Novipirellula artificiosorum: one gene and its partner. The protein of the gene in region 1 binds, or shares a complex with, the protein of each later gene. Links are inferred from orthologs where the notes say so. Each region holds a gene or a part of one and is shown in the gene's direction. Other genes may lie near its edges.

Region 1 (16,347 bases):
AAACCGCCTCAATGAATCCTCATCGGTCGAAGGATCTCCCACGACATTGTCCGTCAAAAAATCGACCCCCAATTCGTCGGCCAACTCACGAACGAAGGCCTGATCCCCATCCGATTCGTCCCCACGAATGCCATGATTCAGATGGGCTGCGACAATAAACCCCTGGCAAGCATCCGGGAGCCGATGTGAGCGGAGTTCGCACAACGCCCGCAGCAGGGCAACGCTGTCGGCACCGCCACTGCAACCCACCACCACCCCGACGCTTCCCCAACGAGAAACGGCCCATGCGCGTGAAATGGCGACGCAGAACGCGGCCCAGGAGTCATCTTCTGAGAGGGGGGGTGTCATCAAGTCGATCGGCAGGGCATGAGTAAAAACACGAGCAGTCGAGTGCACAAGATTACACATTGTGTCGCAAATTCAGACGCAACAGACAAGATTTCTCGATTCGTTGTTTCGCCACATTACGCCAGGTGTTAACCTGGGTTGTTCCACGCAAAAAAGGTTGAAAAACCGCGAATTTGTAGTGGATAACATCACAAACTGAGATTTCCAACCAATAATTCCTCTGAACAACAGAATCGTCTTCCCCGGCGGATTCTTTGACCAACAAATCGATCATGTGGACCTTTTTCATTCTGCTCGTCGCTCGGCTTGCCGCGCTTTGCTCGTTCGACCTGAACGCTCCCAAAGCCACTCGCGCCGAATCGCTGGCAAAACAAAAGATTGCTCGTGAAGGTAGATTCTGGTGTTCTCGTTTCCGAGGACATGACCATGATAGCCACTACCGAGACGACAATCCTGTATTGCGCGTTCTCTTTTCTCGTTGGAGCTGGGATCGTGCTGGGCATTGCCCAGCGATTGCAGGTCAATCGCCGCAAACAGCTTCAGCAGGAGGCCGACCGGCTTCTTGAAGCCGCCAAGGTTCAAGCCGAAACCTTACGCCAAAAGGCGATTGTAGACGGCAAGGAATCGGTCTTGGCGATCAAATCCGAAGCCGAAAAAGAGATTGCCGCTGAGCGAAAGGTGCTGCTCCAACGCGACGGGAAACTGGATCGTCGCGAAGAATCCCTCTCTCAACAGGAGGAGGGTTTGCGCAAACAGCAACGTGGGCTCGAGAACGCCCAAACGCGACTCGACACCCAATTGCGGGCGCTGACGGGGCAGCGAGCCGAGCTAGAACAAACGATCAAGCAGCAGCAGGTTGTGTTGGAGAAAGCCAGCGGCATGACGCGTGAGGAAGCGAGTGAAAAATTGCTTTCTTCGCTCCAGCAAGATCTGCAGCAAGAGATCGGTTCGGTCCTGCTGAAGCACCAAAAGCATCTCGGTGAAACGGTGAAAGCCCAAGGCCGTGAAATGCTACTGACGGCGATCCAGCGCTACGCATCGGCTCATACCGCCGAATCGACGACCAGCACGGTGGACGTTCCCAGCGATGACATGAAAGGCCGAATCATCGGCCGCGAAGGTCGTAACATTCGTGCCTTCGAGAAGGCAACCGGCGTCGACGTGATCATCGATGATACGCCCGGTGTGGTGATCGTTAGCGGGTTTGATCCGGTCCGTCGTGAGATCGCTCGACAATCGCTTCAGCGGTTGATCAGTGACGGACGCATCCATCCCTCACGAATCGAAGAAGTGGTCAAGGAAGCGACCGCGGAAATGGACGATCTGATCCTTCAAAAGGGGCGTGAGGCGGCCGATGAGGTGAATGTCAACGGTGTTCATGAACGGGTCTTGCAGATGCTCGGTCGTTTGCACTTCCGTACGTCGTATAGTCAGAACGTGCTGCGGCACAGTGTCGAAGTCGCCTTCCTGTCGGGATTGCTTGCCGAGATGCTCGGGATGGATGCCGATTTGGCACGTCGCTGCGGACTTTTGCATGACATTGGTAAAGCGGCCGACCATGAACTCGAAGGAGGCCATCCGAAGATTGGTGCGGACCTGCTTCGTCGCCATCACGAAGGTCCCGAAGTGGTCCACGCTGCCTTGGGTCATCACGACGAGATCGTCACCGAGCATCCTTACACCATGTTAGTGGCGACCGGTGACGCGTGTAGTGCGAGTCGTCCCGGTGCACGACGCGAATCGCTCGAGCGCTACATTAAGCGTATGGAAGAACTGGAGTCGATTGCAGAACGTTTCAGCGGAGTACGGCAGGCGTACGCCATCAGTGCTGGCCGCGAACTTCGAGTGATCGTCAACAGCGACAAAACAACGGACGAGCAAGCAGCGACGATTTGTCGTAACATCGCCAAGGCATTTGAACAAGAGCTAACCTACCCAGGCGAAATCAAGGTGACCGTCTTGAGAGAATCACGTTTTATCGAGACGGCCAAGTAGCGGCGGCAATCCCATGAGTATCGGTCAAGCGATTCCGATTGCCAGCTTGGAGGATCCTCGGATCTCGGTCTACGCGAATCTGCGGCATCGCGATGTGTCCGCCGACGGTGGCCGTTTTGTTGCCGAAGGACATTGGGTGGTCAAGCGATTGATCGCCAGTTCGTACACGATCGAATCGCTATTGGTGCAACAGGGCCTGGAATCGAAATACGCTGACGGTGTGCCTGAATCCGTCCCCATTTTCACGCTCTCTCGCGACCGTCTTGGCGCACTGGTTGGATTTGACTTCCATCGCGGCGTGCTGGCGTGTGGCTTGCGACCCCGCGTCCAATCGGCCCAGGACTTTCTCAACGCTCGCCCCAGGCCTCGACTTGCCGTGATGTTGCTGGGGGTCACCGAACTTGAAAATGTAGGCAGCATCTTGCGTTCCGCCGCAGCGTTTGGAATCGACCATATCCTGTTCGACGACGCGGCGGCGGACCCGCTCAGCCGCCGTGTCGTCCGGGTCAGCATGGCGACCGTCTTCAAACATCAGCTATTCTCCCTCGATCGCAGTGCCCCCGATTGGCTAACGCGGTTCCACGAAGCAGGCTTTCGCACCCTTGCAGCCACACTGGATCCCTCCGCGACTGCGGTCACCGATTTTGCATCGAGTCCTGTACCCCGTGTGTTGATGGTGGGCAACGAAGCGAAAGGGATCGATCCAAGTATTCAGGCCTTGGCAACCGATCGCATCACGATCCCGATGCAGCTCGGCACCGACAGCCTGAACGTCGCCGTCGCCTCCGCGATTTTGATGCACGCGCTCCGTGAGTGATGTCCAAGACAAACGACGCCGTTACCAGGAATTTCGTGCGATAGCTTGACGCGGATTGCGACGGTGAGAGGATCGTGCGGAAGTGACAACAGCCCGAGTTACTTCTTGCCTACCAGAGATAGATTCCGATCGCCAACAGCACGAGGATCGTTGCAAACGCATCACGCCGCGTGAATCGCCCACTGGCTCCGTTGAGCCGCAGAAAACCGAGCATCGCACCGGTGGGACATCCATAGTGGCAATAGGCCTTGGGGACAAAGAGCGATGCAACCAGCCCGATGACGGCGACGCTGATCGTTGCCCAACCTGCGATCCGAATCACGAAAGCATCGAACGGTTCGATGCCGACGAGCGGCACCGACCCGTGCAACATCGCCACCAAGATTACCAGCAGCAATAGCGCCGCGGGTAGGAACCGCAGTCCTTGATCGAGCCACCGCGGGACGCGAGTCTTCAACGGCACGCGCCGTGTCCAATCTTGCATGGCACCGAAAGGACACAGATGCGTGCAGTAGACCTGGCGTCCGGTAAAGAGGGGACACACCAATGCAGCAAGCGTCAACATCACCAACCCCGGTGCCGCTTTCCATGCGACGCCGTTTTGTGACCATCCAACCAGTTGAGCTTGGGAAAGCATGTCGGCGTTGATAAAGCCGAGATAAACCACCAAGACGATTTGCATGGCGACTCGTAAACGCCGGTTACCTCGCAGATGCGTTAGCGCCACGACGAGTGCCAGGGCGACCACGGTTGCCGTGCCATAGTCGCGAGCCGCGAAGGACCACAAGGACTTCGCCTTGAGCTTGGGCAACGGTTGCTCCCGCTCAATCTGCTGTGCCGTGTAGATCAACGCTTCGGCAACCGTCGTGCTCGTCTTCGTCGCGCCCGAGACACCTTCGATTCCCGCATCGACCATGTCAAGGGCCGCAACATCCGACAGCGTAAATCCTTTGAACAGGTTAAAGAAATAGCGGTCTTCCGTGACATAGCGGACATACGGTTGGTTATCAAAACTGCCGCGGATCGCCGCACCGACAACGCGGCCCTCCAAATCGAGAGCCACCAAGGTGTCGGTCGGCCCCTGGTAACCGATCATTTGATCGGCATGGGGCGAGGTACGAAAAACCCTTCCAAGTTCAACGTTTTCGGCATCCATCGCCACAAGCAAACTGGGTTTCCTCGCGTCGGGGACGAGGCCAACGACGTCCGAGAAGAACGCCGTGACTTCATCCAGTTTGATCGGATCCGCAAAGCGCGATGAAGGGTTGGAACCGCCCAACCGCAAACGAACCCCATCAATGATCGACATGCTCGTCAGTGTCGCTCCCGAAACCGCATCCACCTCGGCCACCGCCGCTTCTTGCCAATTCAATCCGTTGAGCGAAGTCATGAATCGTTGATTGTGAATGACGTCTTCGGTGTGTTCACGCGTATCGCCACTGCGTAGCAACGAAAGACCTCCAATACGATGGTCCGTATCAAAAGCAACCAGCATGTTCATGGGGCCTGAAAACCCAACCACGCTATCCGATTCCGGTGAGGTTTGAACGACGAATCCAAGCGATTCACCCTCTGCATCCAGCACCGTTTGCCCCCCATGATCGGGATCGTAGTCCCCCAATTTCGAAGCATTGGGGATCAAGGGCAACACTTGATCGATCACCAGCGACGGATTTTCCTCACCTCGCTGCTGCGCAACGAACCAGCGATGTTCCGCATGGATGACCGTGATGATCATCACAAACAGGCTGATTCGGTAGACATGCAATCGATAGCGGTGAAACCGACGGTCACGAGTGGAGCGTGACGGATTGGCAATAGGGAGTGAGGTCATGCAACGCAAGAATAGCGGAAAGGCACGATTGTACAACAAACTGCATAGCCAAGTCCAAGTTGAATTGATAAAGTGCCGCGCATCCCTTGTTGCCTGGTCACCGGGCATCGAACACAGAGCACGCAAGGAGCATCATGCCAAGCATTCAAGAACTCCTGACCCAAGGCTGGAACCTTCATCAAGGCGGCCGAATCGATGAAGCCATGCAGCTTTACCGTCATGTGCTTGCTCATGCTCCTCAAAACGCAAACGCGTTGGTGTATCTGGGGATCGCCTTGTTCGATCAGCGACGCTTTGACGATTCGGTCGCGGCATACCGCGAAGCGTTAGCCCTCCAGCCGCAATTCCCAATCGCATGGAACAATCTGGGCAATTCGCTGCGCATGTTGGGAAAAATCGATCAGGCAGAACAGGCGCTCGCAACCGCACTCGACCAGCAACCCGGCTATTTGTCCGCATTAAAGAACCGAGGGACGTTGTGGATTTGGAGCGGTGAAGTGGAGCGAGGACTGAAATGGTACGAAGAAGGGTTGAAGGTCGATCCGAATAACGCGGAACTTCACCGAAACCTCGGAGTCATTCATTTGCTACTGGGCCATTACGAGCTCGGATGGAACGAGTACCGATGGCGATGGGCCATGCCAGGCACGTATCGACCACAAGTCACCGCAGCGGTGTGGCAAGGTGAAGATCTCGCGGGGAAATCCATCTTGCTGTATCCCGAACAAGGCCGTGGCGACGCCATCCAGTTCATTCGAGTCGCAGCCGTGCTCAAGAAAGCGGGCGCCACGGTCTACGTGCAGTGTGACAGCAACATGCTGCCGCTGTTCTCAAGCGTTGCGGGAATCGACCTGCTGTTGCCCACCGGTTCCGTCGTTCCTCCCGTTGACTATCACGCTTCCTTGATCGATGTGGTCGACCGCTGGTTCGGGAAAACGGGGAACTTAGCGTACGCGACAGAGCTCTTTTCAGAGGGCCAGGGGTATCTACGGGTGTCCGATGTAGCGATCGATCATTGGAAACAATGGCTTGCCAGGCAAGTGCCCCACGGGCGTCGCATCGGAATCAACTGGCAAGGCAACCCCGAGCATCATGCCGACGTCTATCGGAGTATTCCGCTGCAAACGCTTGCGCCGCTGGAGTCGATCCCAAATGCTTCGCTGATCAGCTTGCAATTCGGGGATGGGATCGAGCAAATGGAATCGTGTTCCTTTGCCGATTCGATTCTCAGTTTGCCAAGCGACTTTGACACGGCCGGTGGCGCCTTTATGGACACGGCAGCCGTCCTTAGAAATCTGGACGTGGTCGTCACCAGCGACACCGCGATCGCACATCTGGCCGGTGCGATGGGTGTAAACGTCCTCTTGATGCTAGGCAAAGTTCCTGATTGGCGTTGGCTCACCGACGTCAATCAAACGCCTTGGTATCCGTCCATGACGCTGATTCGACAACAACAACTGGGGAATTGGTCCGATGTTGTGGCAGCGGCCTGCGAGCTCGTCTAGCTTAGGGAACTTTTCCATCGATCGATCTGCTTTTGCACCTGATCGGGTGCGGTAGATCCATAACTGACGAACGCCGCGACCGCGTTCTTGCTGCCCAGAATCTCGAACACCGATTCGTCAATTTCTGGTGCGTGCGACTGCAACACCTCCAGCGGCAGTTCGTTTAACGCGACCTCTTGGTTCATGGCTTCACCCACAATCGCACCGACCAAGTGATGGGCTCGCCGTTGCGGCATCCCCTTGCGGATCATCCACTCCATCAAGGTCGTTGCGTCGAGGTAGCCACGTTCCAATCCATTGGCAATCGATTCGCGACGTAGCGTGGATCCTTCGACGATGGGCGCAGCCAATTCAAGGGATGCGATGACGGTATCAAACGAATCAAAGAGCGGTGGTTTGTCTTCCTGCAAGTCACGGTTGTAGGCAAGCGGCAAATTCTTAACCAACAACATCAACGTTTGCAGATTGCCCATGACGCGTGCCGACTTGCCACGAGTCAGTTCCAAGGTGTCGGGATTGACCTTCTGCGGCATGATGCTGCTGCCCGTACAGAACGCTTGGGGCAACTTGATGAAGTCAAACTCCACCGTGCTCCAAAGAATCCATTCTTCGGCCCAACCACTTAAGTGCGAGGCGATCAGTGACAGGACGAACGCACTTTCGAGCATAAAGTCACGATCGCTGCTGGTGTCCAAACTGTTCGCCGTTGGCCGATCAAAACCAAGCGTCTCGGAAGTCTGGTCACGATCGATCGGCAACGTCGTACCGGCTACGGCGGCAACCCCCAGTGGGCATTCGTTCAAGCGGCGCCGACAATCACCAACACGGCCTCGATCACGCTGCAGCTTTTCGATGTATGCCAGCCAGTAGTGGGGTGCGAGGACCGGCTGGGCGCGTTGCAGATGGGTGTAGGCTGGCAAGATCACATCAAAATCTTGATCACAACGCGTCAAAAAGGCTCGTTGCAGCGTCAGCAGTCGCGAGTCCACCTGATCGAGTGCCTCGCGAACCCACATCCGCACGTCGGTGCTCACCTGATCATTTCGGCTTCGAGCGGTATGCAGCTTGCGTCCCACGTCGCCAACACGGTCAATCAGCGCTTGCTCGACATGCATATGGATATCTTCAAGCTCGAACGAAATCGGAAACGTGCCCGCATCGAGTTCTTGCTCGATTTCCTTTAAAGTGTCCCGAATCGTCTCGCATTCTTGATTTGTGAGCATTCCACGCTGGGTGAGCATGTCGGCGTGGGCGATGGAGCCGCGGATATCTTGGCGATACAGCCGGCGGTCGAAGCTGATGCTCTCGGCAAACGCTTCGAGTCGCTTATCGGTTTGGGCTTGAAAAACACCGCTACGTGACGGACTATCCACGGTATGACTATCCTTGTTGGAAGGCGAACAAAATGGGGCGATCAGGATCGGGCGCAAAACGACAAGCCGGGTCTCTCCTTGGAAGTCGCCAGCAATCCGGTTTGCGAGGGACCGTTGGCCCGCTCCGCTCCGTTTTTTGTTTCACGCGTGATACCAGGACCGCTATTATCGCGGAACGCCCGTTGATAGCGACCCCCGGCACGTTCCAATCCTCTCTCTCGATCTTTCACTCGCATCCCATGAACAACACGCTCTCTTTCTCGCCAAACACGCTGCTACTTACCGTCTGTTTTGGCCTGCTTACGACGTTGGCAGAGGCGGCCGAGGTGATGGTTTCGGCCGTATCGGGCAACCCGCTTGGCGTGGCGACGATCGAAATCCCTCTCGCCTCGCCGGTCCCTGTGGGCTCGCTGCCGCGGTTGAGAGCCACCGGCTCGGCGGGCCAGGTGCTGTACCCTGCCTCGAGCGAGGTCCGTATGCGTGTGACTCCCCCCTCTGAACGTCCGGTCCCGCAGCCGGGGCGCGGAAGGCTGCTGGGCCGCGTGGGAAGTCTGATTCGCGAACTCACCGGCGCCGACCAAGACAAGGAAGCGACAGTGGCCCGACGGGTTTCGTTCTTGTTTCCCTCGGACGAACCCTTCCTCGTGACGCTCGGTGATTCCGATGGACCGATTGGGCAATACAAACTGGTTCCCGAAAAGGAGCCGTTGCTGCATGACGAACGGCTTCGACAATGGTGGGCCGACTACACCACGGGAGTCAAAACGCAAATCGATTTGAGCGACTATCCACCTTGGGTTGAAACCTACCTGGTTGCGATGTTGTCAGGCCGATTGCGTTTACCGCTACCCGATTGGTACGAAACGCATCCTTCCAATGAAGACGCACTGGTTTCAACCTTGAAGCTGATCGCAGGTGCCGAGGACGAAAAAGAAGTCGTGTTTCGCCAGGCGGCTGCCGGCCGCATGTCAGCCGACCCCCTGGCCAGCACGAAAGTCACCCTGCCCGCAGCGCCCTCGTGGGCACCTTCCTTTCCACAGGGGAACCGGCCACCACAATCCCCCTCGATACCGGTCGAGCCGCTTGCCGGCAGTGTGCCACCGGAGTGCTTCTATCTTCGTTACGGCTCGTTTGAAAACTATCTCTGGTTCACCGATTTGTCAAACGAATACGGTGGAGATCTTTCACGAATGGCAACGCTCCGAGGCTTCCGCACTCAAGCGACCGAATCGCTCGAATCGCAGCTGAATCTCAAGATGACGCAGATGTCCCGCATGCTTGGCCCCACCATGATTGAAGACCAAGCGATCATCGGTCGTGATTTGTTCCTCAACGACGGTGCATCGATCGGCGTCCTTTTCCAGGTCAGCAATGTATTTCTGTTTCGCTCGTCGCTCCAAAACGATCGCAGCACACGAGCAGGTAGCGACGAAACGATCAAGCTAAGTGACACGCGGATTGGCGGCAAGTCGGTTTCGTTTTTGCGAAGTGCGGATAACCGAGTGCGATCGTTTCTGGTCGAAAACGGCAACATGATCTTGGTCACCAACAGCAAAACGCTCGTGCAACGATTCTTGGAAGTTGCTGCCGGGGCGCCGTCATTGGCTCAGTCACCCGAGTTTCAATTGACACGTCAATTGATGCCATTGGAGCGTGAGGATACGGTGTTCGCCTACCTGTCGCCTCGGATGATGCAAGGATTGGTATCGCCCGAATACTTGATCGAACTGCGCCGTCGACTTGCTTCGCAAGCCGAGATCACACTGGTGCACCTGGCACGCATGGCGTCGGCAGCCGAGGGGAACCCGATCCAATCGATCGATCAACTGGTTGCCGCAGGGTACCTGCCGGCGGATTTCAGCCAGCGCAGCGATGGCAGCGGTGTGGTCTCGCTTGGCGCTGGCTTGATCGACACACGCCGTGGAGCGCGAGGACGATTCCTGCCAATCGCCGACGTGAAGATGAAGTCGGTCACGGCGGAGGAAGCCGCCTGGTACGAGACGATCGCCGCGGCCTATTCGAACCGTTTTTCCCATATGGATCCGATCATGATCGGCGTACGTCGCGAGGGGGTGTCGGACGGCAAGGACGATACCCCGAAGCTGGAAAGGCTATCGATTCACGCCGAAGTGGCTCCGCTGACGCCGGCCCAGTACGGCAAATGGGCACAACAACTTGGCCCGCCCACTCGAGTGGCGATTCAATTCGCAGCGGACGACCTTGTCGCTGCTCAAGCACACGTTGCATCGGAGCTGCTAGGGCCCCCGACGCACTTGTTTGCCGCCATCAAGGATTCGTCGCCACCCGATCTCGAAGACTTTGATGGCTTGCTAAAATCGTATCGATCGCTGCGTCAGTTGCCGGGTTACCTCGGAGCGTGGCCCCTGCCAGGTGCACTCGATCGTTTGCCACTGGGTATCGGTCGAGGCACACCGGTCGGGCCCGGTATGACCCGGTTGATTGGCGGATTGTATCGCTACACGGGCGGCGGCTTTAGCGTGCTGTCGTTCTTCCCAGACATCTTGACGGCAAGCTTGCCCTATTGGGCATCGGTTGAAGTCGAAGACGCAGCTCAAGTTCGAGCTCGGATCGGAGACTTAGTGGGAAGCCAATTGGAAGGCTGGGTGACGGACCAATTGTACCATCGCAGCTCCCAGACCAGTGCCGCGGGAGCACAATTCTTGGGCATGCTTTCGCGACAATTGAAGGTCAACCCAGATCAGGCCATGGGATCGATCGCTGATATTTTTGGCACGGATTTGCAATGCACGCTCGGCGGCCGCTATCTGTATGACGCGGACGCATTCCATTGGAAGAGCACGGCATGGGCTGCCAATCGGCCGCCAATCGATCCGCCGCTTGGCTACACACCACCCCTGTTGCAGTGGTTTCGAGGTGGCCAAGCGACGTTAACGCAGTACGATGATCGAGTGGTGGTCGATGCCGTCGTGGATGCCCAGCGACAATAGCTCGACGTGAGTGGTTGCGAGCGACTACAATAAGCGGGGCTGTTCCTCCCTTCCAACCTGTTCGTATCCGGGCGACCGATTGTGGATAAACCTGGCTCAACCACTCAGCTCGTCGTCGCGTCGAAGGCGGGGGACAACGAGGCGTTTGGTGTTTTGCTTGAGCAGTATCGTGGTTTTCTGCTGATGCTCGCCCATCGCTACTTGTCTGAACGATTGCGACGGCGGATCGATCCATCCGACATCGTTCAGTTGACCTTTTTGGAAGCAAAGCGTGACTTGAGTTCGTTTCGCGGCGAGAGCCCTGCGGAATTTGCGGGCTGGCTACGCGGGATTTTGAAGAACAACGTCGCAACGGCGGTAACACGCCATGTGACAACACAAAAACGGTCACTCAAACGCGAGATCGAGGGCGACAAGCCGATCAAGGGCGATTCCGCCGGTGGCGGTTGGATCGCTCAATTGCCGGGAAGCACGACAAGCCCGAGCGGCGTCGCGATCCGGGGCGAAGCGACCTTTGCGCTGCTCGAAGCGCTGCATCAGTTACCTGAAACTCAAGCCGAGGCGATCCGGCTGCGTTACATGGAAGGCCTGTCGCTGGCAGAAATCGTCGAAAGGATGGGAAAAAGTGACACCGCAGTGGCCGGACTGCTGAAACGCGGACTGCAAAAAATGCGGACCATTTTGGATGCCGATATGAGCCCATGGCTGTGAAAGTTCCAATTTTTTTCGCCCCTCACCGCAGCTGAGTTGTGCCTGAGGTAAAACAAGGCCGTTCCGTAACGCCCCTCTCTTTCGAAGCCCGACACGTTCTGCATGGTTGAAAACGAAGCTCCCGACGAAGCGGATCCGCTTGACGCTGCCTTTGCCGCGTACTTGCGATCGTGTGATGACGGCGAAATGACAAGCCGTGACGATTTCTTGAAACAGTTTCCTGAGGTCGCCGATCAGTTGCGACAATTGATGGAAGCTGCCGATCTCGTTGGCAGGGTCGGCGCCGCAGCATCCTCTGCGAGTCATGCTTCCGAGGAATCGCTGCTTGCCGGCGGGGCGGAAACGATTGCCACTTCGGCTGCCGTCGGGGAACAATCCAACGTGGATCCCGCAGCGACACTGCCCATGGCACACCGCAAAAAGGGTGACCATGGACCAACGTTGCCGTTCAACCTAGGCGACTATGAACTGCTGGAAATCCTCGGCAAAGGTGGCATGGGCGTCGTCTACCTTGCCCGGCAAACGGAACTCGACCGCATGGTCGCTGTCAAAATGATCCGAGGCGGAATGCTTGCCGACGAATCCGATGTGCGCCGGTTCTATACCGAAGCTCAAGCGGCCGCCAAGTTGAGCCATCCGGGCATCGTACCGGTCTATCATTTTGGTCAACGCGCAGGACACCATTTTTTCTCGATGGCATTCATCCGTGGCACTGATTTACAGCGGCGGATTCAAGAGAGCCCGCTGGCCCCCAGGGATGCGGTCCGTTACGTCCGTGACGTTGCTCGTGCCATCCATCACGCCCATCAAAACGGAGTGTTGCATCGCGATTTGAAACCGGCCAACGTGATGATCGACGAGCACGACAGAATCCACGTGACCGATTTCGGCCTAGCCAAGCGGATGGATTCGGACAGCAGCGTGACGGGAACAGGCGCCGCCGTAGGAACACCGCACTACATGGCTCCTGAGCAAGCCGGTGGATTCAGCGACCAAGCGACCCGACACAGTGACGTGTATGCACTCGGAGCCATCCTGTTTGCATGCATCACCGGCCGCCCCCCCATCATGGCCGACACGGTGGTTCAAACGTTGCTGCAAGTGGTACACAACCCAGCACCGTCGCTTCGCTCGCTACGGGCCGATGTTTCGATGGACTTGGAAACGATTGTCGCGAAGTGCTTAGAGAAAGACCCAAAAAAACGCTACGATTCCGCATCCAAGTTGGCCGAGGATCTGGAGGCGCATTTAGAAGGTCGTCCCATTGCCGCGCGGCCACGATCGATGCCCGTTAAGCTCTGGCAGTGGCTCGAAGGCGTGCCATTGGTTGCGGCCCTTTCCGGACGACGGATGGTCCACACGTCGGTTTCGCACCGGCGATTTCAAGCCGCGATGCTGTTGCTGCTGTTACTGACTCCGTTCGCAGCAGCCGGAATCTCCGTGTTGTGGAACCGTAATCGCGATTCGATTCCAGCAACCGTCGCCATCGCCGGAGGGCTGGAAGACGGCGTTTACAATGAGGTTTCCGCCAAGATCGCAGAACGCTTGATTTCTCGCTATCACGTCACGACCGCGGTGACGGCCAGCAACGGATCGATCGACAATCGTGACCGTTTGTTGCATCACGAAGTTTCGTTGGCGCCGATGCAAGCGTCGGCTGTCAATGGTGATGAGCTGTGCGTCGTAGCTCCGCTGTTTTATGAAGCCGTCCATGTTCTTGCGAGACACGATTCAGAAATCACTTCGCTCACCGATTTACCCGGGCATCGCGTTGCGGTCGGCCCCGTGGGCAGCGGATCGCGTGCCACCGCAGAAATGCTGTTTGACTCGCTTGATTTGACTCCCGAGGTGTTGCCCCGAGAGGTGATCCCATGGCGCGAGCTTGCTTCAGACGACGCACCGGACGCTGCGGTGCTTTGCATCGGTCGCGGTAGCCCGCTGTTGGTGGGATTGCTGGAAAGCAACCGTTGGCAGTTGGTTCCGATTCCCTCCGCCATTTCGATTTCGCTCCAGCATCCTACGCTGCGACCGATGACGATTGAATCAGCCGATTACCCCCATTCCAACCTGCCAGCCGCAGGGATCGCGACCGTGGGAACGACCGCATTCTTGGCAGCGCGTCACGACACGCCCGCCGACCTAGTCACCGCAGCCCTTGAAATCCTTTACCAACCACCCGAATTATGCGTCGGTTTGATCTCACGCAAGCAGGCAGCCGAATGGCAAGGATTGGCATTGCACCGCGCGGCAAGAAAGTTCTACGCCGGCGATACAGAATAGCTTCTACCGATTCTGCTTCAGTCTCCTGATTGAGGAACACGACGGTACCGCTGCGAAACCACGATAAAAGCATAACCGTTAGCAGTCGGCACACTTTCAAAAACGGTCTTGGTGATTTCGTGCGCTGACTTGCGCCCGTGCGTGATCGCATAATCAAGCTCCGTCTTGGCAAGCGTTTCCTCAAGCGTGGCGGGAATGAACTTCAACACGTGCCGATCTTCCGAGTCGATACCAGCACGCAACAGCAACGCTTGATCGTATTGCATCAGTGGACTGGGCGTCGTCCAGCGAAAGTAGAGCCGTTTTTCACTTGCGCTGTCGAGAATTCGTTCCTTGACCGGGTCCCCGGAAAGTTGGCGTGCAACATCCACACCTTGAATCGACCCGCCAACGACACCGACTTCGATCCCAAAATGATCCAGCTGTTTCGCGTAGTCTTCGAGACGGTTTGCCGTGAACTGAAGATGCCAACGATCCGATCTTGAAACCGTTTCCTGTGCGAGAGTGGGACCCACACGAAGTGAAACGCCGGCTCTCAATCGCTCCGGAAATCCACCCTGGTGATCAACCGACACCGCGACCTTTCGGACCGCTCGGGTCACCGCACGAATCGATTCCTGGAGCGACGGAGCGATCAGTTCAGCAACCTCGACATCCGACGGCACCTCGAAGCCTGCATCGACACTCCGATCGTGTGGTAACGCGACCGATGAGACGGCAGCCGGGCTTGGCGGCACGGGAACGGGCGACGCCGCGCGACCCAGGACCCAGATCAGGAGCAAAACGCAAACCAAGGTGCCGGCAAACCAAACCAAGGCAAGCAAGAAGCTGGAAACCAAATCGAACCGACTCGTCGACAGCTTTGCGCGGACTGCAGTTCGCGACCACGGGGTTGCCGGAGACATCGTGCACCTCACTTGAATTAGGATAGACTCGCTCTGTTACACTTTACCAGGTCCCAGAGCGATTCGCTTTCACAACTTTCTTTCCTTTGGTTCTCGAGCAATTTCAACATGCCTTCCACCGCAAAGTACCTTTTGTTCTCGTTTCTTTCCACCGTCATTTGCCTGTCGAGCGGAAAAGCTGATGACGCCGCGGCCGAACCCGCGGCCGGCAAGCAGGTCGAACAGACCTTTTCCTGGAAGGACTCCGTTGGTGTCCCCTACTTGATCTACCTTCCCCGTGGCTATGCCGAGTCGACGGAGCCGTACCCGTTGATGCTGTTTCTGCACGGACGAGGCGAGAGCAACGGGCCACTCAGTCTGGTTGCAAAATGGGGGCCGCCGATGATGGCCGAACGAGGCGACGAGCTACCGTACATCTTGGTTTCGCCTCAGTGTCCCAAAGACGATTTTTGGAGCTCGCCGGTACAACAATCGCTGCTGGGAGAACTGCTCGATTCGATCACTTCGACGTATCGTATCGACCAGGATCGCGTCTATTTGACGGGATTGAGCATGGGCGGTTACGGGTCGTGGCGAATGGCAGCGGACCATCCGGATCGTTTTGCGGCCGTGGCTCCGATTTGCGGAGCCGGCAATCCCGAGGATGGAAGCAAGTTAGTGGACGTGCCGATTTGGGCGTTTCATGGCACCGACGATTCGGTCGTGCCATTCGAGAAGTCTCAAGAAATGGTCGATGCGATCAAAGCAGCGGGTGGAAAGAAGATTCGATTCACAACTCTGGAGCACATCAATCACAACAGCTGGTCGTCCGCCTACGCAACGCCTGAGCTTTACCAGTGGATGTTCAGCCACCAACGTGGCAAGTAAAAACTGGACAATTCACTAGACAGTGGGTGATAATGAAGGAAGCGACGATTCGTCTTGCCAACCACTCGACAGGAACTTATTCGATGAAGCTCACTCCTCTGCTCGTGCTGCTGCCCGCGTTAACGCTACTGCTTTCGGCAATCGGCCTCAGCGACCGCGACGTGGCGTTGGGAGACGAATCGGCATTGGAAACGGAGGCGGAGGAGAAGGCGGATACGGAGCCCTACAAGCCCAAAACGAAGGCGGAGCTACTTCGCTCGCTCAGTCGGATCCAGTTCAACGTCACGCAGAACGAGGCAACCGAAACGGCGTTTCGCAATCGATACTGGGACAACAAGAAAGAGGGGATGTACCACTGCGTCGTTTGCGACTTGCCGCTTTTCAGCAGCAAGACCAAGTTCAAGTCGGGTACGGGATGGCCGAGTTTCTATGCGCCGCTCAATGAGAAAAAGGTCGGTTTTCGGAACGATTGGCGGCTCGTCTACACTCGGGTCGAGGTACATTGTTCGCGGTGTGGAGCCCATCTGGGACACGTTTTTGATGACGGTCCGGCGCCCACGGGCAAACGATATTGCATGAACAGCGCCTCCCTCAACTTTATCGATCAGGCAAAGTTGGACGAAAAAAAGGATTCGGAGAAGACGCCAAGTGACAGCGACCCAAAAAACATCGTGAAATAGATCGCGGTTATTTTGAATTGCTGGTTCGGCTCATCCTTGTTGTATCGGTTGTGCGGCGACCCC
Region 2 (16,431 bases), on another replicon or contig:
CGCCGCCGACGGTTGCTGGATTATGTGCGGAGTGAGGACCCGCAGCGATATCTCGATATCATCGGTAAGTTGGGCATCCGTAAATAGCCCAAACGTAGACACCGCATCGGTGCGATTGTTGGCAAACAGCTCGGCTCGCCGAGAGCGGCGGGCCAAAGCATCTTCTCTCTGTTGCATTCCATGCGGTTAATGGCGGCGGTTTGCCGTGCGCTGATTTCGATCGGGTTTCTGCCAGAGGCCATACCACGGCTGTGTGCCACGCCTCGGGTGTCCCTTTCGCTCTTTTTTCGAATCGGCGACCCGCTTCGCTTGTTTGTCTCATGCGCTGCCCCCAAGCATCCACGCTGGAGGGGATCAATCGCGTGAATTCTTTTGTAATGTTAATGAAATTGTAGTAGGTGGAAGGAAGGTTTCCAAAGTGACTGTGAATAAAGTACGAGTTGAAAAGCAAATCGGACACAGCGTGTTGTCGTTCGAAACGGGCCAGTTGGCCAAGCAAGCTGCCGGTTCGGTGATTGTTCAGTATGGCGAGACGACCGTGTTGGTTGCCGCAGCGTCGAGTGACCCGCGGCCGGGACTTGATTTTTTCCCGCTGATGTGTGATTACCGCGAGCGTTTGGCTGCGGCAGGAAAGTTCCCTGGTGGGTTCCTCAAACGAGAGGGACGCCCAAGTACCAAGGAAACGTTGAGTGCCCGTTTGATGGACCGACCGATTCGCCCGTTGTTCCCAGCCGGGTACAAGGACGAAGTTCAGGTGCAAGCGTTCGTTATGGCGAGCGACATGCAAAACGATGGCGACATTTTGGCGATGAACGGTGCCGGTGTGGCGTTGCACATCAGCCCGCTGCCGTTTCAGGGTCCGGTCGCGTCGGTGCGAGTCGGCAAGGTGGACGGGAAGCTGATCGCTTTCCCAACCTTCGATGATCTCGAAGAAAGCGAACTGGACATGATTGTCAGTGGTTCGCGAGACAAGGTCGCGATGATCGAAGGCTTCGCCAACGAGATGGCCGAAGACGAGATGATCGAAGCGATCCATTTCGCTCATGCAACGATCCGAGAAATCATTGAACTGCAGGACGAGCTGTACCAGAAGGTTCAGCCTCAGAAAATCGACTACGTCGCACCCGAGGACGATGGGTTGTTCCAGCGTTTGAATGACGCTTACTACGACCAATTCCGCGACGCCCAGCAGACCTCGGGCAAGCAGAATCGCACCGATGCCGTCAAGGCTCTCCGCGATCGTGCCATGAGCGACGTGATTCCGGATCCGAAAGCCGACGGAGCGATCGATGGAAATCGCTTCAAGTCGGTCTGGCACGACCTCGAAGAAAAGGTCGTCCGCGACTTGATTCTCGCCGGCACACGTCCGGATGGACGCGATGGAAAAAGTTTGCGGTCGATCTACTGCGAAACCGATCTGCTGCCACGAGTTCACGGATCCGCCTTGTTCCAACGTGGCGAAACCCAAGCGTTGATCACCGTCACGCTGGGGACCGCTCGCGACGAACAACGTGTGGATGGATTACAGGAAGAGTACAGCAAGAAGTTCATGCTCGATTACAACTTCCCCTCGTTCTCGGTCGGCGAATGTCGCCCGATTCGTGGCCCAGGACGTCGTGAAATCGGACATGGCTGTTTGGCCGAGCGAAGCGTTGCCCCGGTGTTGCCTGCCGCAGAGGATTTCCCTTACACGATCCGAGTGATCAGTGACATTTTGGAATCCAACGGAAGTAGCTCCATGGCTTCGGTTTGTGGTGCGACGCTCGGCTTGATGGCCGCAGGCGTTCCAATCAGCAACCCGGTCGCCGGTATTTCGGTCGGCTTGGTCCAAGATCCCAACTCGGACCACTTCACGTTGTTGACCGATATTCTTGGCACCGAAGATCACTTCGGTGACATGGACTTCAAGATTGCGGGAACGCAGAATGGGATCACCGGCATTCAACTCGACTTGAAGGTCACTGGAATCAGCGACGAAGTGATTCGAGCAACGCTGAAGCAGTCGCGTGAAGCTCGTATCGAGATTCTCCGTAAGATGTTGACGACCATCCAGCGACCGCGTCGCGAAACGGCATCGACCGCGCCGCGATTGCTGCGAACGAAGATCGCTCCCGATAAGATCGGCGCGTTGATCGGACCGGGCGGAAAGAACATTCGTGGGATCCAAGAAACAACTGGTTGTGTCATCGAAGTCGATGACGACGGAACCGTGTTGGTTGCCAGCACGAACAAGGAATCGGCCGCGGAAGCCATGCGGCAAGTCGAAGCCTGCACGGCAACGGTCCAGATCGGAAAGATCTATGACGGCATCGTCAGCAGCATCAAGGACTTTGGTGCCTTCGTCGAGATCTTGCCGGGCCGCGATGGGCTTTGCCACATCAGCGAATTGAGCAGCGGCTACATCAGCAGCATTGACAAGGTGGTCGCCGTCGGCGATCCGATGAAGGTGTTGGTGATCGACGTCGATGAGCACGACCGCGTCAAATTGAGCCGTCGTCGAGCCTTGGAAGAGTTGGGCGAAGAAGACGAAATGGCAGCCGCAGTGGAAGGCGAAGAGGACGACCGCGGTGACCGTGATGGCGGTGACGGCGAAGATCGACCCCGACGTCGTCGAGGCGGTGGCGGAGGTGGTGGAGGCCGAGGCCGCAGTGGTGGCGGTGGCGGTCGACCCAGTGGCGGAGGCGGCGGTGGCCGCTATCGCGACTAACTGCCAATTGGAGAGTGATTCCTAAGAAAAGGACGGGTGCATGTGTGCCCGTCCTTTTTTGTGCTCATCAGGCGGAAGCGTGCGCTGGAGGTTTTCCAGGGCAATGCTCCGGTGTCCAATCATTGCAGGCAGGAGCTCACTAAGTTTTGGTATCGTGCGGTTGCCGATAGCAAACGGAGTCGAGCTTTGCAGAGGTGCAACTTGACAAGGGATATCCCGGCCGACGGTGCGCCAAGGGTGCAGCCGATTCCCGGCGGACGACGGTCCGTCGGGGACGCTGTCTGAACGCGGTGGCGTATTCCCCGGGTCCGCTTTTTCCCCGGGTCCGCTTTCAGCGACCCGGGGCTACCCTCTTCGATGCCGTTGGCATCATTAGTAAAATTGACGTCCCTCGTCGACTACTTTTCGCCAAGTTCTTTGATCCGCACGTTCTTCCAACGAACTTCGTAGGGCCCCGCGCCTTTCTTGATGCCATGAACTTGCAGGCCGATGAAACCGCTGCTGTCCATGTCATCGGTAAAGTCGGCACAGGGCACTCCGTTCACCCACGATCGAATGCGGTTGCCTTCTGCAACGATGCGATAATGGTTCCACTCGCCGTCCTTTAGCGCCGTTTGTGCCTGGGGCTTATTTGTGAAATCATCGTGCCAACGAGTCCAGCGCGCTTCGTCCCAAAAGTTGCCGGCGACACCACCCGCTGCTTTCGCGATTTCACATTGATAACCGTAGACGACACCCGCTTTGCGGATGTTCTTGGGCTTCGAAGCCTGGGGCGTGTCTTTTTCGTAAACGTGGGAACGAATCTGGATTCCCGAATTAAGTTCCGGATCACACTTCACGTCTAATTCCAGCTCGAAGTCCGAATAAGGGCCTTTGCATAGAAACGTATTGGCACTGCCCTCAACGGTCGTCCCCACAATCGCGGAGTCTTCGACTCGATACTGCGCGGTTCCTCCACGGACGGTCCAATCGTCGATGGACTTGCCATCAAACAAGGGCTTCCAGCCATCGTCGGCTGCATTGCAGACGAGGGTTGCGGCACAGGAAAGGGCAAGGCAAAAAAGGAACGTCAGTGTGGTCTTCATCGGCAGGCTCGCTTACAGGATAGGGGGAAGGGATTGTGCACACGGCAAACGACCAATCTTACACCGATTTCGGTCGTCTTGCTGCGGACGCTTTCCATCCAAGTTGACTTGCTAGGAAATGCTGGCGGGAAAATGCAGGCGTGATCGCTTTCTGCCACTCTTTTTCCGATTAGCTCCCACATCATTTACAAAAACACGCTAGCGGACCGTCAGCAATGAATTTGGCTCATCCGGCGGAAGCGTGCGCAGGAGGTTTTCGAGGCATCTCTCCGAAGTCCGTTCATTTCGGCAAACGCGAAAACTGGGACGTTTCCCAGTAAGCCTGATCGGTCGCGTAGGAATCGATCGGCGCATCGTCCGCCGGGACGGTACCGAGTACCCGATGCAATGTGAACGTGCCACCGATCGTTAAGGGCTCCGATCCGCCAGAAAAGTTGGCGGGTTTGGGAAGTTGTTCGAGTATCAGCAGTTTCTCGATCTCCCCTCTTTGGATGCCTTCCATATTGCGGCCTTGATAGACATCCGCCAGGAACAGGCGTCCGGTCGCGGATGCTGGTTCATAATGGCTTGCAGTGTTCGCCTCTCGCACGCGTGCACGCAACGGGCGAGGTTCGTGGCACTGCCAACGGGCATCTGTCTGTTTCGGCTCAAAGATCGATTCCGTCTCGCCTTGCCCATTCAAGAAATGGATTCCTTTCGTATTTGCAACGAGGAACAGGTCTTCGCTGAGCGGGTACGGATCGCGGTAGCTTTTCGAGCTAATTCGGCGAGTCATCTGCATGTCGTCAGGACCGCCATTGGGATCGACAATCGTGACAAACCCCATGTGTTCGGGGATGCCATGTCCAGGTGAAAAGGACGCCACGATCTTGTTCGTGTTCGGAATTGGCTTGGCATCGATCATCACATAGCCTGGATACTGATTGCCAAAATACACCATCACGGATGTCCCGTCGGGGTTGATCGTCCAGAGGTGATGGTAGAGCAGTTGATTGCGGTCAACGTATTCCCATCGCATGTAGAGTACGCGACCGTCGGGCAGCATCCATGGCGTGTTTTCCTGTTCTGCATTGTTAGACAGCATGCGTATGCCGGTGCCATCCGCATTGCAGCGGTAGAGTGTGGCAACTTGGGTTTTCCAGCAGGGCACAAAGCGATGACAGCGACTCAAACAGAAGATGATCGCTCCATCAGGTGCGTAGATTGGCTCGATGAGCATCCGAACGTCGTCTTGTTTTCGACGTCGACTCCCCAATGCCTACGCATGGTAGGGGTTGCACGGTCGTGGCACGGGGTAACACGACGAGTGTTGATCGAGTCCGTCTTGCCGATGATAAGGAGGTTCGCCGTGAACCTTGTCTATTTCTGAGGTTCTTGCCTATCTGCAAACCCAAAATGCCGTCGCTGCCACAGACCATCACAAACGACGCTATGATAGAGACCGATCGGTTGGCATCGCCCCAGGCTAAGTCAAACCGAACGGTGAGAAATCCTCGTAAGACCGCCAAACCTAGCTGGGCAGCGCCACCATAGGAGCGGCAAGGCGCTAGCCGCCGGTTCGGACTATGAAATACCGGCGGCTAACGCCTTGCCGCTCAGTCCGAGATTGATTCAGAAAATTACGGTAAGTCGCCCACAAGGTGGCGTTGTCGAGCTAGATACAACGTGTCGCTGTTCCATTTGTACGCAAACAGCAAATATGGACGAACCATGATGAACCTACGACCCGTGATTTTGGCCGCTGTGTTGCTTGCTGCCACCAACACGCAGGCCAAGACGCCTCCGCCGAATGAAGACAATAATCCCCAAGCTGACTTCACCTTTACCGAGGATGCTCCGGCTCCCTCCGAACCCTTGACGCTTTGGTACCGCAAGCCTGCCACCAAGTGGGAGACCGAAGCGCTGCCCGTGGGCAACGGTCGTTTGGCCGCGATGGTGTTCGGTGGCATCGACCATGAACGAATCCAGTTCAACGAAGAAACGGTCTGGGAGGGTGCTCCTGGCGACACCAACAATCCCGAGGCCTTGGCAGCCTTGCCCGAGGTTCAGCGGTTGCTGTTTGAGGGAAAGAATGGCGATGCCAACCGCATCGCCAAGCAGAAGATGATGGGAAGTCCCTATCGGATCAAGTCCTATCAGACTCTCGGTGACCTCTTTCTTGACTTTCCTGCTGCCGATACCGTCTCCGGTTATCGTCGCGATCTGGATCTGACCACGGCTATCAGTCGAGTGCAATTTACCGTTGATGGAGTCGAGCACACTCGCGAGGTCTTTGTCTCGGCCCCAGATCAAGCCATCGTGATTCAGCTGGCGGCCGACGGGCCGGGACAGATCAGCTTTACCGCCGGCTTGCAACGTGATGATGCCACCACGTTGGTCGATTCACGCGATCGGCTGATCCTGCGAGGTCAACTCACCGGAGTTCAATACGAGGCCCAGCTCTTGCCCAGGGTCCGTGGCGGAAGTGTTACGACCAAGGACGGCACGCTGATCATTGAGAAGGCCGATGAAGTCACACTGCTTTTGGTTGGAGCCACCAGTTACAACAATGCCAAGGACCTCTCTGGCAATGCCACAGCTCGCTGCGAAAAGGCCCTCTGGGCTGCGGCCGAGAAGTCGTACTCGCAGTTGCGTACCGCACACCTGGCCGACTATCAGTCACTCTTTCATCGGGTCAAGCTCGACCTCGGCAGCAGCGATGCGGTTAAGAAGCCAACGGACGAACGTTTGCAGGCTGTGAAAAAGGGCAGCCACGACCCTCAATTTGAAACACTCTACTTTCAGTACGGACGGTATTTGCTGATCAGCAGTTCGCGGCCTGGAACACTCCCCGCCAATCTTCAGGGTAAATGGTGTCAGCATTACGTCGCCCCTTGGAACAGCGATTATCACACCAACATCAACCTGCAGATGAACTACTGGCCTGCCCAGCCCTGCAATCTCTCGGAATGTCACCTTCCCTATTTCGACTATATGGAAAGCCTGGTTCCCTTCGGTGAAGCGACTGCCAAGGTTCACTACGGAGCTCGTGGTTGGGTCTTACATCATCTGTCGGACATTTACGGCTTCACCACTCCGGCGGATGGTGTTCACGGCGTTTGGCCCGTGGGAGCCGCCTGGGTGGTGCGCGACATGATGGAACACTATTGGTTCAGCGGAGATCGCGAGTTCCTGGCTGAGCGCGCCTATCCCCTCATGAAGGGTGCAGCCCGCTTCGTATTGGACTTCTTGGTCGAGGCACCCGAGGGGACTCCAGCGGCGGGCAAGCTGGTCACCAATCCATCACACTCGCCAGAAAACGCGTTCATCATGGCCGACGGCACCGAGTCGGTGTTCACGTACGCGGCCACCATGGACTTGCAGATCGTTCACGACCTTTTCGTCAATGTGCTGGAAGCCAATAAGGTGCTGGCTCCTAAGGGTGACCTTGACCAAGAGTTCTGTGGCGAGATCCAAGCAGCATTGGAGCAACTACAACCCATGCAGATCAGTCCCAAAACGGGTCGATTGCAGGAATGGGTGGAAGACTATGGAGAGAAGGATCCCAAGCATCGGCACACCTCGCATCTGTTTGGGCTGCATCCCGGACGCCAGATCACGCGCAATGCGACCCCGGAACTGTTTGAGGCGGCAAGAAAATCGCTGTTAGCTCGGGGCGACTTCGGCACAGGCTGGAGTATGGCTTGGAAGGTGAACTTTTGGGCCCGTTTTCAGGACGGCGACCATGCCCATCTCTTACTGACGAACCTCTTGAAGAAGGGGACTCTGCCCAATCTCTTCGACACGCATCCGCCGTTCCAAATTGACGGCAACTTTGGTGGTACAGCCGCTGTCGCAGAAATGCTCCTGCAAAGTCACGACGGGGAAGTCCATCTGCTGCCCGCCTTACCCAAGGCGTGGCCAACCGGTTCGGTAGAGGGCTTGCGTGCACGCGGTGGTTTTGAAGTGGACATCCAATGGAAAGATGGCCAGTTGACCGAAGCAACGATTCGTTCACTCAGTGGAAATCGTCTACGACTTCGATATGGAACGGAGACCTGTGAGCAAGAACTCGCCAAAGGCGATCGTTTCACTTGGAACGGCAGATGAAGAAAACGTGACGTCTTGAGAACCTGTGCCGCGATCAGCGGTTTGAGCGTGTGGAGGAAGAGTCGATGCAGAAGTACTTGGTAGCGGTTGTTGCAGGCGCCATTGCTGCGACGAATTTGTATGCGGCCCCCGTAACCCTTCAGTCCCCGGACGGGCAAGTTGCGGCATCGTTCGCGGTGGAAAACGGGGAATTGATCTATTCCATCTCTAAGAGGGGCAATCCGGTTGTCGGCTCCTCGAAGATGGAAATCTTTGCGGGTGCGGAAATGGTATGGGTCGGGCAATCCATCCGCGACAACGATTCGAGCTGGACGCCCGTGTATGGCCAATTCAGCTCCATCCGCGACCACTATCGCGAGCTGACGCTTTCGCTGACGGCGGGCGGCACGCCGGTGAAGTTGCTTTGCCGCGCATTCGACACGGGAATCGGGTTTCGTTTTGTCTTGTCGGAAGCGTCCGCGGGTAAAGACATGACGTATACCAGCGAGTACAAGGTGCTCAATGGAGCGGCACACTATGCTGGGCAACGCGGCGCACCGATTGCCAACGTCACGAGAGCAAAGAATATCTCGGTTCCCTTGGTAACCGAGCGCACGGATGGCTTGCACGTCGCGCTGCTTGAGTCCGATCTCTATTCCGCAGCCGGGTTCGAGAGTATGCAAATTCGCTTTGCTGCGGCCACGAAAGGGCTCGTGGCGACCCATTCCGCGGTTTCGATCGGCGCAGCGCAGCTCACCCCGTGGCGGGTCGTTTTGATTGGCGAAACGGCCGGGGATTTGACGGTGAACACCGTCGCATTGAATCTGGCTGCACCTTGCGAACTGGCAGATACCGATTGGATCAAGCCAGGCAAAGGGCTCTGGGACTGGAGGATTCACGGCTACAACAACGGCGAGTTTGTCTATGGCATTGATACCCGCAGCTACCTTCGTCTGATCGATTTCTGCGCCGAACAGGGGCTCGAATACTTCACCGTTGACGACCATTGGTTCAAGACAGCGGGCAGTGGAAAGATGACGGTTGCTCCGGAAGTCGACATTGCCAAGGTGACGGCCTACGCCAAGGAAAAGGGCGTCAGGATCATGCTCTACTACGATCGTAAGAAGGGCGACTTTGGTGATCCGACACTCTTCAACCATTACGCCGGTCTGGGCGCCGCAGGGATGAAATATGGCTTCATGGGCAACCGTGCCGGTTTCACTCGGGATGCCATCAATGCGTCCGCAGAAAACAAGCTTCTCATCAACTTTCACGACGGCCCGGTGCCCATGACGGGTGTGGAGCGGACGATGCCCAATCTGATCACCCGCGAATACTGCCATGCACAGCAAGACAGCCGAAGTGCCTTTACGCCCGAGACGTTTCTCCAGATGGCGATGGTCAGTGCGTTGGTTGGCCCGCTCGATATGGCCAACGGCAATTTCGGGATCAAAAGCATCAATGCGGGTGAGCGAGAGAAGGGGCCGAGAAAGAAGAACAGCTATGTCTCAACGGTGGTCAGCGAGGTCGCCCGCACCTTGGTGATCTATACCGGGCTCGTCACGCTTCCCGATGCTCCGGAAGAGTATCTGAAGAAGGCTGACCTATTCGAATTGCTGAAGGTCATGCCCGCGACGTGGGATGAGACCCGCGTCCTCAATTCGAAGATCGGAAACTACATCACGGTCGCCCGTCGTAGCGGCGATGTTTGGTTTGTCGGTTCGGTCAGCGACCAAACCGAGCGTACGCTCGAGGTACGGCTTGACTTCCTTGAGCCGGGCAAGACCTACGAGGCTACTCTCTATCAGGATGCACCGAATGCACACGGGGTCGAGAATCCGGAGGCCTATGAAATCACCCCCGCGACCGTAAAACGCGGCGACGTGGTTTCGGCCAAGATGGCTGTTGGCGGCGGACAGTGTATGTGGATTCGTCCCCAGGGCGACAGCTGATTCATTCAAAAAGCAAAGAGAACAAGGTAGGAGCTCGTGATGAAAAAGGGCATGGTTGCGGCCATACTTCTGCTTGCTGGAATATTCTCGCTGAATCCTTCGGGCGTACTTGGGGAAGAGAATTCGCTGCATCAGCAGCTCAAGACCGGGGATTTGGAAGCAAGTCTCCGAATTCTTAACCTGTGGGGCGAACAGCCCGCTGTTAAGCAAAACCTACTTAAATTTGCCTATGCCTATTTGAGCGCATCCAAAGACCGTACCTTCGCGGGGCTAGCCGAACAGCCGGAATTCCAGACGCTCTGTCGGCAGGCGGAAATGACACATTTGGGCGGCCCCTTGTTGGGATCGGTCACCGAAACGGGATCCAACGTCTGGATCCGTACCCTGAAGCCTGCAAAGGTGGAGGTACAGGTGTCGGTGGACGGTGAAAATCGGTCCTATGGGCCCGTCAACAGCACGGTCGAATCGGATCTGACGGCAGTCGTCACGGTCACAGACCTGAGCTCTGGCACACGCTATCCCTACCGGGTTCTGGTGGACGGCAAGCCGGTCTCCCTTCCTGCACCTACAGCATTGGTGACGGCGCCTGCCGCAACGACTTCGGGCAAAGTCCGCATCGCATTCGGAAGCTGTTTTCACCGATGGGGGATAGGGAATCTGAAGCAGGCGGATTTGATTCGTAGCCGAAAACCGTCGGCCATACTGCTGCTTGGGGATATTGCGGTGCAGGATAGATGGAACCATTTGGGATTGCACCGCATGGACTACTTGATGCGGGATCTGACACCGGCCTGGCAGAATCTGGCAGCGACCGTTCCCGTTTACGCGACGTGGGACGATCACGACTATTTCAGTAACGACAAGGCGGGCGTTCCAAAAGGTTATACCGAACAAGACAAAGCAGGCGTATGCGATGTATTTAAGCAGGCCTGGAACAATCCGTCCTATGGATTCAATGACGAGCGTCGCGGGGTTTTTCTGCGTGCACGGGTGGGACCTTGCGACGTGGTCATGGTCGATAATCGGTACTTTCGCAAAAACGAGAAGGGATCTTTTCTGGGCGATGAACAGATGAAGTGGCTTGAAGAGCAACTGCTTGACTGCAAGGGGCCGTTCATCATTCTCTCTTGTGGTTCGATGTGGAGTGACTATGTGTCGAAAGGAAAAGACTCCTGGGGCGTCTGGGACCCAGAGGGGAGGGAGCGCATCTTCCGCCTGATCGAGAAGAATCGGATCGGCGGCGTCCTGCTCATCTCTGGCGACCGGCACGGTGCCCGCGGATTTCGCATTCCACGACCCTCCGGCTTTTCCTTCTACGAGTTTGAGGCCGGCAGTCTGGGAGGTCGATCTGGTCCCTCGGTGACGAGCGAAAAGTGGGATACACAGTTTTACGGCATATCCGGTCAGTACGCCTTTGGTGAGTTCTCCATTGATGCCGAACTGCCCGACCCGGAAGTGACTTTCCGGCTGATCAAAGAGAATGGTACCGAGATTCACAAGCTGATCTTAAAACACAGTCAGTTGACTCCTCCGGGACTCTAGCTGGACAGCGCCAATTTTGGAGTGGAAACGTTGCAAAGACAAGCACGAAACGCAAGCGAGTGAGTATTGACGTAAGTGATTCACGCTGCTTGCGCTTCGTGCTTGTATGAAGATGACAGTGGCGCTGTCCAGCTAAGAGCTCATTGGCCGTTCGCTGCGACAATCGAAAGAACAGGAAAAACGAAATGACTTCAATTCACTCAGAAAACAAAACTTCCTCGTGTTGTTCCTCTTCCTGCGATTGCGCGCCGCAAATCAGTCGCCGAGATGTTCTACAGGTTTTAGGTGCAACGGCTACCGCTTCTGCCCTTCCGATCGGTGCGCAGGTGATGGCTGGTCCGTTTACGGCCGAAGATGTCGCGGGTCATCTGATCCCTGCCGATAAAAAGCTGACGCCCGAGTGGATCGCCTCGCTGACCAAGCGTGGCGAACCCGAAGTGTTCTCGGGTGAACAGCTCAAGTATGTTGGGATGCCTGTTGGTGGCATTGGCTGCGGGCAGCTTTACCTGGCCGGTGATGGCCGGCTGTGGTTGTGGGATATCTTCAAGTGCAACTACACACGCGAACGCGATCACGGCAAACGCATTTCGGCATTTACACTCGGTGGACACTACGCCCAACCAGTCCCAGCCGGTGAAGCGTACACCGAACGAAACGGCGCCGACGTGGCGCAGGGATTCCTGATCCGCGCTACGAAGTCCGACAAGACAACGACGAGAACGCTCGATCGACAAGGCTTCCCCGACGTGACGTTTCGGGGGGAGTATCCGATTGGCAAAGTGACCTATGCCGAGAAGGGATTTCCCCTTGAGATCACGCTTGAGGCGTTCAGTCCTTTTATTCCCCTCAATGCGAAAGACTCTGCTCTGCCGGCGACGGTGATGAGCTACACCGTTACGAATACGTCAGACGCTGACGTGGATGTCGACCTCGGCAGCTGGATGCAGAACGCGACCTGCCCCTATTTGACGGATTCCGCTCTCGGCCAGCGCAGGAACCGGATTATCGAAGGCGGCGGCCGGGTCAGTATGCTTAGCACGGTGGAGCCCTTTGCAACGGCATCCTCCCCACGAGAAGACATTCTCTTCGCCGATTTCGAGGCCGAAGATTGGGGCGATTGGGTCGTCGAGGGTGCTGCCTTCGCGGGTGGTCCATTCCCGGTCAAATCGCGGTCGGTCGAGCAGAAAATCACGGGCCACACGGGCCAGCACATCGCGAATTCGTACAACACACGTCTTGGTGGCGATCACATCGCCGCGGACTCCTGCACCGGTACGTTGGTCAGCCCAGAGTTCACCGTCGAGCGAAACTCGATCTACATGACGGTGGGTGGCGGCAGTCGAAAGGGCGTGTACGTGGTGGTGATGGTTGACGGCAAAGAGGTCGCCCGCGTCGCCGGCAAGAACAGCAGTACGCTGAATCCGGTGTCAATCGACATGACGGCCTACCAAGGCAAGAAGGCCCGCATCCATATCGTCGATGAGGTCACCGGTGGCTGGGCTCACATTACCGTGGACCAGATCGTCTTCACCGATGGAACGCGTGCCGACGGCAGGATCGAAGACAAACACGGGTACGGATCCACCACGCTGACGTTGCTAGATGACGCAGCGGCAGAGGGGCTGACGGTTTCGGCCGCTCCGTCGCTGACCGATCCGGAGAGCCCGTCTGAACTCTTTAAGCAGGCGAAACCCCTCGCGCACAGAGAAGATGCCGTCAAACCGCTTGGAGAGTTGCTCGTCGGCGGGTTGTTTGCTGCATTCCGGTTGGCGCCGGGGGAATCGAGAACCGTGGACTTTGCCGTCACCTGGTATTTCCCCGACTATAACGAGAAGGGCGAAGGTCGTAGCCAGATGCTCGGCATTCAGGATTTTGCCAAATTGCACAGGCACTATGCGCCTTGGTTCGGATCGGCTGGCGAAGTTGCCGGTTACGTTGGCGAGAACAAACAGCGACTGCTTGGTGGCACGCGTACGTGGAACAGGACTTGGTATGACAGTACACTGCCCTACTGGTTGCTCGATCGCAGTTTCATTGCGATCGATTGCATCGCAAGCCAAACGTTTCATTGGTTCGACAACGGCCGGCCTTATGCGTGGGAGGGTGTGGATTGTTGCCCCGGCACCTGCACGCACGTGTGGCACTATGCGCAATCGCTGGGCAGGGTGTTCCCCGAGCTTGAGCGAGCCTTTCGCGAGAGAGTGGACTTCAAAACTGGCATCGGCTTTCATCCCGATTCCGGCATCATTGGGCATCGTGGCGAAGTCCATGCCACTCCAGCCATCGACGGCCAGGCTGGTTCGATCCTGCGGGCTTACCGCGAACATCAGATGTCGGCCGACAGTGAATTCCTGAAACGGATCTGGCCGAATGTCAAACAAGCAACGGAGTTTTTGATTCGTGAAGACGGCGACGGTAACGGGCTGCTCGAAGGTAAACAGCAGCACACACTCGATGCCTCCTGGTACGGACCGATGGGTTGGTTAAGTGGAATGTACCTCGGGGCTCTGGCGGCGGGCGAAGCGATGGCGGTCGAGATGGGCGACACAGACTTCGCCAGGCAGTGCCGCACGATCATCGATCGGGGTACTAAGAATATCGTCGCGGAAGTGTTCGACGGTGAGTACTTCATTCACAAACCCGACCCGGCCAAACGTGCCCTCAATTCGAACAAGGGTTGTCACATTGACCAAGTGCTTGGGCAGGCCTGGATGCACCAAGTGGGCCTGGGCCGCGTGATTCCGCAGCAAGAAACGGTTTCAGCGCTCAACAGCCTGTGGAAGTACAATTTCGCCCCCGACGCTGGCCAATATTCCCTGGATCACATCGAGATCGAAAAGGCGTTCCGCTGGTATGCAATGCCCGGAGAAGCCGGTTTGCTGATGTGCACGTGGCCGAAAGGCGGTGCGACCGAGGCCGTTCCTGGAGATGACCTGCGGACTAAAGAGAACCCACCGGTGTATACCGGCCCGGGCGGCTATTTCAACGAATGCATGAACGGCTTCGAGTATCAGGTTGCAGCCCACATGGTCTACGAAGGAGAACCCGGCGACGCGCTGGTCGAAAAGGGATTGGCCATCGCGAAGGCGGTGCATGAGCGTTACGGTGCGGACAAGCGGAATCCTTACAACGAGATCGAATGCGGCGATCACTATGCTCGCTCCATGGCCAGCTATGGTGTCTTCCTAGCCGCTTGCGGGTTCGAGTACCACGGGCCGAAAGGACGCATCGGGTTTGCCCCACGCATATCGCCGGACAACTTTAAGGCCGCGTTCACCGCGGCCGAGGGCTGGGGCAGCTTCGCCCAGAAAGTGACGGGCGACCAACAATCCGCGTCGATTGAGTTGCACGATGGAGAGCTTGTGTTGAACGAACTTGCCATCGATCAAGTCGCCAGTACGGTGGCGGATCGTGCGCTCGTAGTCGTTGATGGGAAGGAGATTCCGGCGGAGTTCCAACTTCAGGCAGGCCGTTACGTTGTTCGTTTCCCGAAAGGTCTTAACCTGAAAGCGGGTCAGGAAGTGCGGGTGCGTTATGGTTAGCACCTATCCGAAAAGGGGTCTGACCCTCTCTTGGTCTGAGCGTATCGGTAGCGATTCCATTGGAAAACAACGAGTTTTTGAGCAATCAAAACGTCGGTCGACAAAGGGTCAGACCCCTTTTCGGATAGGTTGTTAGTTCGATTGTTACGACAGATTGTGAACCGACCGGCTGTGCAAAAAGAGAAGTGGAAACTACCAAACGGAACCTAAGTGGACAGCCCCCTTTATGAGCGGCAAGGCGCTAGCCGCCGGTTAGGACCATGAAATACCAGCGGGTAGCGTCTTGCCGCTCCGTCCGAGATTGATTCAGCAAATGACGGCAAATCGCCCACAAAGTGGTGCTGTCCAGTTCGTAAAAAGTCACGAAGGAAACGTCCATGAATAGCAGGAAAATTGGCATGAAGAATCGTTGTTTGCTAGTTACCGCAGCCACTCTATTGCTTGCCGTTGAAGGCTTGATTCCCAATGCTGCAAGAGCGGAACTAACGGTGGGTTCTCTGTTTAGAGACCATGCGGTATTGCAGCGTGACATGCCGGTGCCAGTCTGGGGCAAGGCCGAGTCGGGAGCGACCATCACGGTCGAGTTTGCCGGGCAGAAAAAATCGGCAATCACAAATACCTCCAAGCGTTGGACGATAGAACTCGATCCAATGCCCTCTACTTCCAAGCCTCGGATCATCAAAGTTACTTCTTCTGTTGGAAACGAACGATTGGAAATCGGCGACGTCGTCGTTGGCGAAGTCTGGATCTGTTCGGGGCAGTCAAACATGCATATGGGATACGCTGCGGTACCCGAAATCGACGCATTGGTGCCAACCGCAGAAAACATCCGCAGTTTTACGGTTCATCGCACGGTCGCTTTCGATCAGCAGGAAGCTTGTGATGGCGAATGGGCAGAGCAACCCCCTAACAGCGCCGTGGCTTTCGCATTTGCTCACGAGCTTGAGAAGTTCGCAAAAGTACCCATCGGTATTGTCCTCACCTGCTGGGGCAGCTCATCAATCGAAGCGTGGATGCCACGTGATATGACGCAAACGGTGCCACATTTCAAAACGATGATGACCGAGTTCGATGCCGACACAGCCACCCGTCAACGCATCGCCTCGATCTTGGACGGCCCAAGACCGTGGAGCGGGCAAGACGATATCTTTCTGCGTCGGCAATCGAATCTTCTCTATAATGCGATGATGCATCCGCTTGCTCCCTATGCCTGCCGTGGTTTGGTCTGGTATCAGGGCGAACGGAACACTCAGTCCATGTTTGGCATGGTAAAAGAGCCGTGGTACAGCCGTCACTCTGGTATGTTGAAATATGGAGACACGCTCAAAAAGTGGGTGCTGCGAAATCGCAAAGAGTGGAACAATGACGAAATGCACTTTCTTGTCGTGATGCTGCCAGGCTTTTACAAAGCGTTGGAGACAGGACCGCGATTGGGTGCGGAACATCCCGAGACTCATTCCTGGGCTTGGATGCGTGAGTCTCAGTTACAGGCATTGGAGCTTGCGCACACAGGTGTCGCCAACACAATCGATCTG

Evidence for each region.
Region 2: rny (region 1) and Poly41_RS26120 share a complex: the UniProt entries of both Bacillus subtilis proteins name them as parts of the possible RNA degradosome complex. The link is inferred for Novipirellula artificiosorum from one-to-one orthologs.

Annotation. Positions count from the first base shown.
Region 1 is NZ_SJPV01000002.1:382,329-398,675, forward strand. The notes cover bases 121-3,058. They hold rny (ribonuclease Y), read left to right. Parts: upstream 121-774; coding sequence 775-2,343; downstream 2,344-3,058. Other genes in these bases: tilS (tRNA lysidine(34) synthetase TilS), read right to left, coding at 121-348; Poly41_RS07230 (TrmH family RNA methyltransferase), read left to right, coding at 2,357-3,058. Outside these bases: more of tilS, read right to left, coding at 1-120; more of Poly41_RS07230, read left to right, coding at 3,059-3,160; Poly41_RS07235 (FMN-binding protein), read right to left, coding at 3,270-4,994; Poly41_RS07240 (tetratricopeptide repeat protein), read left to right, coding at 5,129-6,499; argH (argininosuccinate lyase), read right to left, coding at 6,496-7,872; Poly41_RS07250 (hypothetical protein), read left to right, coding at 8,112-10,841; Poly41_RS07255 (sigma-70 family RNA polymerase sigma factor), read left to right, coding at 10,923-11,552; Poly41_RS07260 (serine/threonine-protein kinase), read left to right, coding at 11,655-13,832; Poly41_RS07265 (hypothetical protein), read right to left, coding at 13,850-14,737; Poly41_RS07270 (carboxylesterase family protein), read left to right, coding at 14,846-15,604; peptide-methionine (R)-S-oxide reductase MsrB, read left to right, coding at 15,688-16,284. UniProt on the Bacillus subtilis protein: Endoribonuclease that initiates mRNA decay. Initiates the decay of all SAM-dependent riboswitches, such as yitJ riboswitch. Involved in processing of the gapA operon mRNA, it cleaves between cggR and gapA.
Region 2 is NZ_SJPV01000012.1:151,188-167,618, reverse strand. What follows is about bases 41-3,062. They hold Poly41_RS26120 (polyribonucleotide nucleotidyltransferase), read left to right. Parts: upstream 41-418; coding sequence 419-2,707; downstream 2,708-3,062. Other genes in these bases: rpsO (30S ribosomal protein S15), read left to right, coding at 41-87. Outside these bases: more of rpsO, read left to right, coding at 1-40; Poly41_RS26115 (3-keto-disaccharide hydrolase), read right to left, coding at 3,106-3,792; Poly41_RS26110 (TolB family protein), read right to left, coding at 4,073-5,011; Poly41_RS26105 (glycoside hydrolase family 95 protein), read left to right, coding at 5,503-7,881; Poly41_RS26100 (glycoside hydrolase family 97 protein), read left to right, coding at 7,947-9,812; Poly41_RS26095 (alkaline phosphatase D family protein), read left to right, coding at 9,852-11,354; Poly41_RS26090 (GH116 family glycosyl-hydrolase), read left to right, coding at 11,684-14,896; Poly41_RS26085 (sialate O-acetylesterase), read left to right, coding at 15,274-16,431. UniProt on the Bacillus subtilis protein: Involved in mRNA degradation. Catalyzes the phosphorolysis of single-stranded polyribonucleotides processively in the 3'- to 5'-direction. Necessary for competence development in Bacillus subtilis.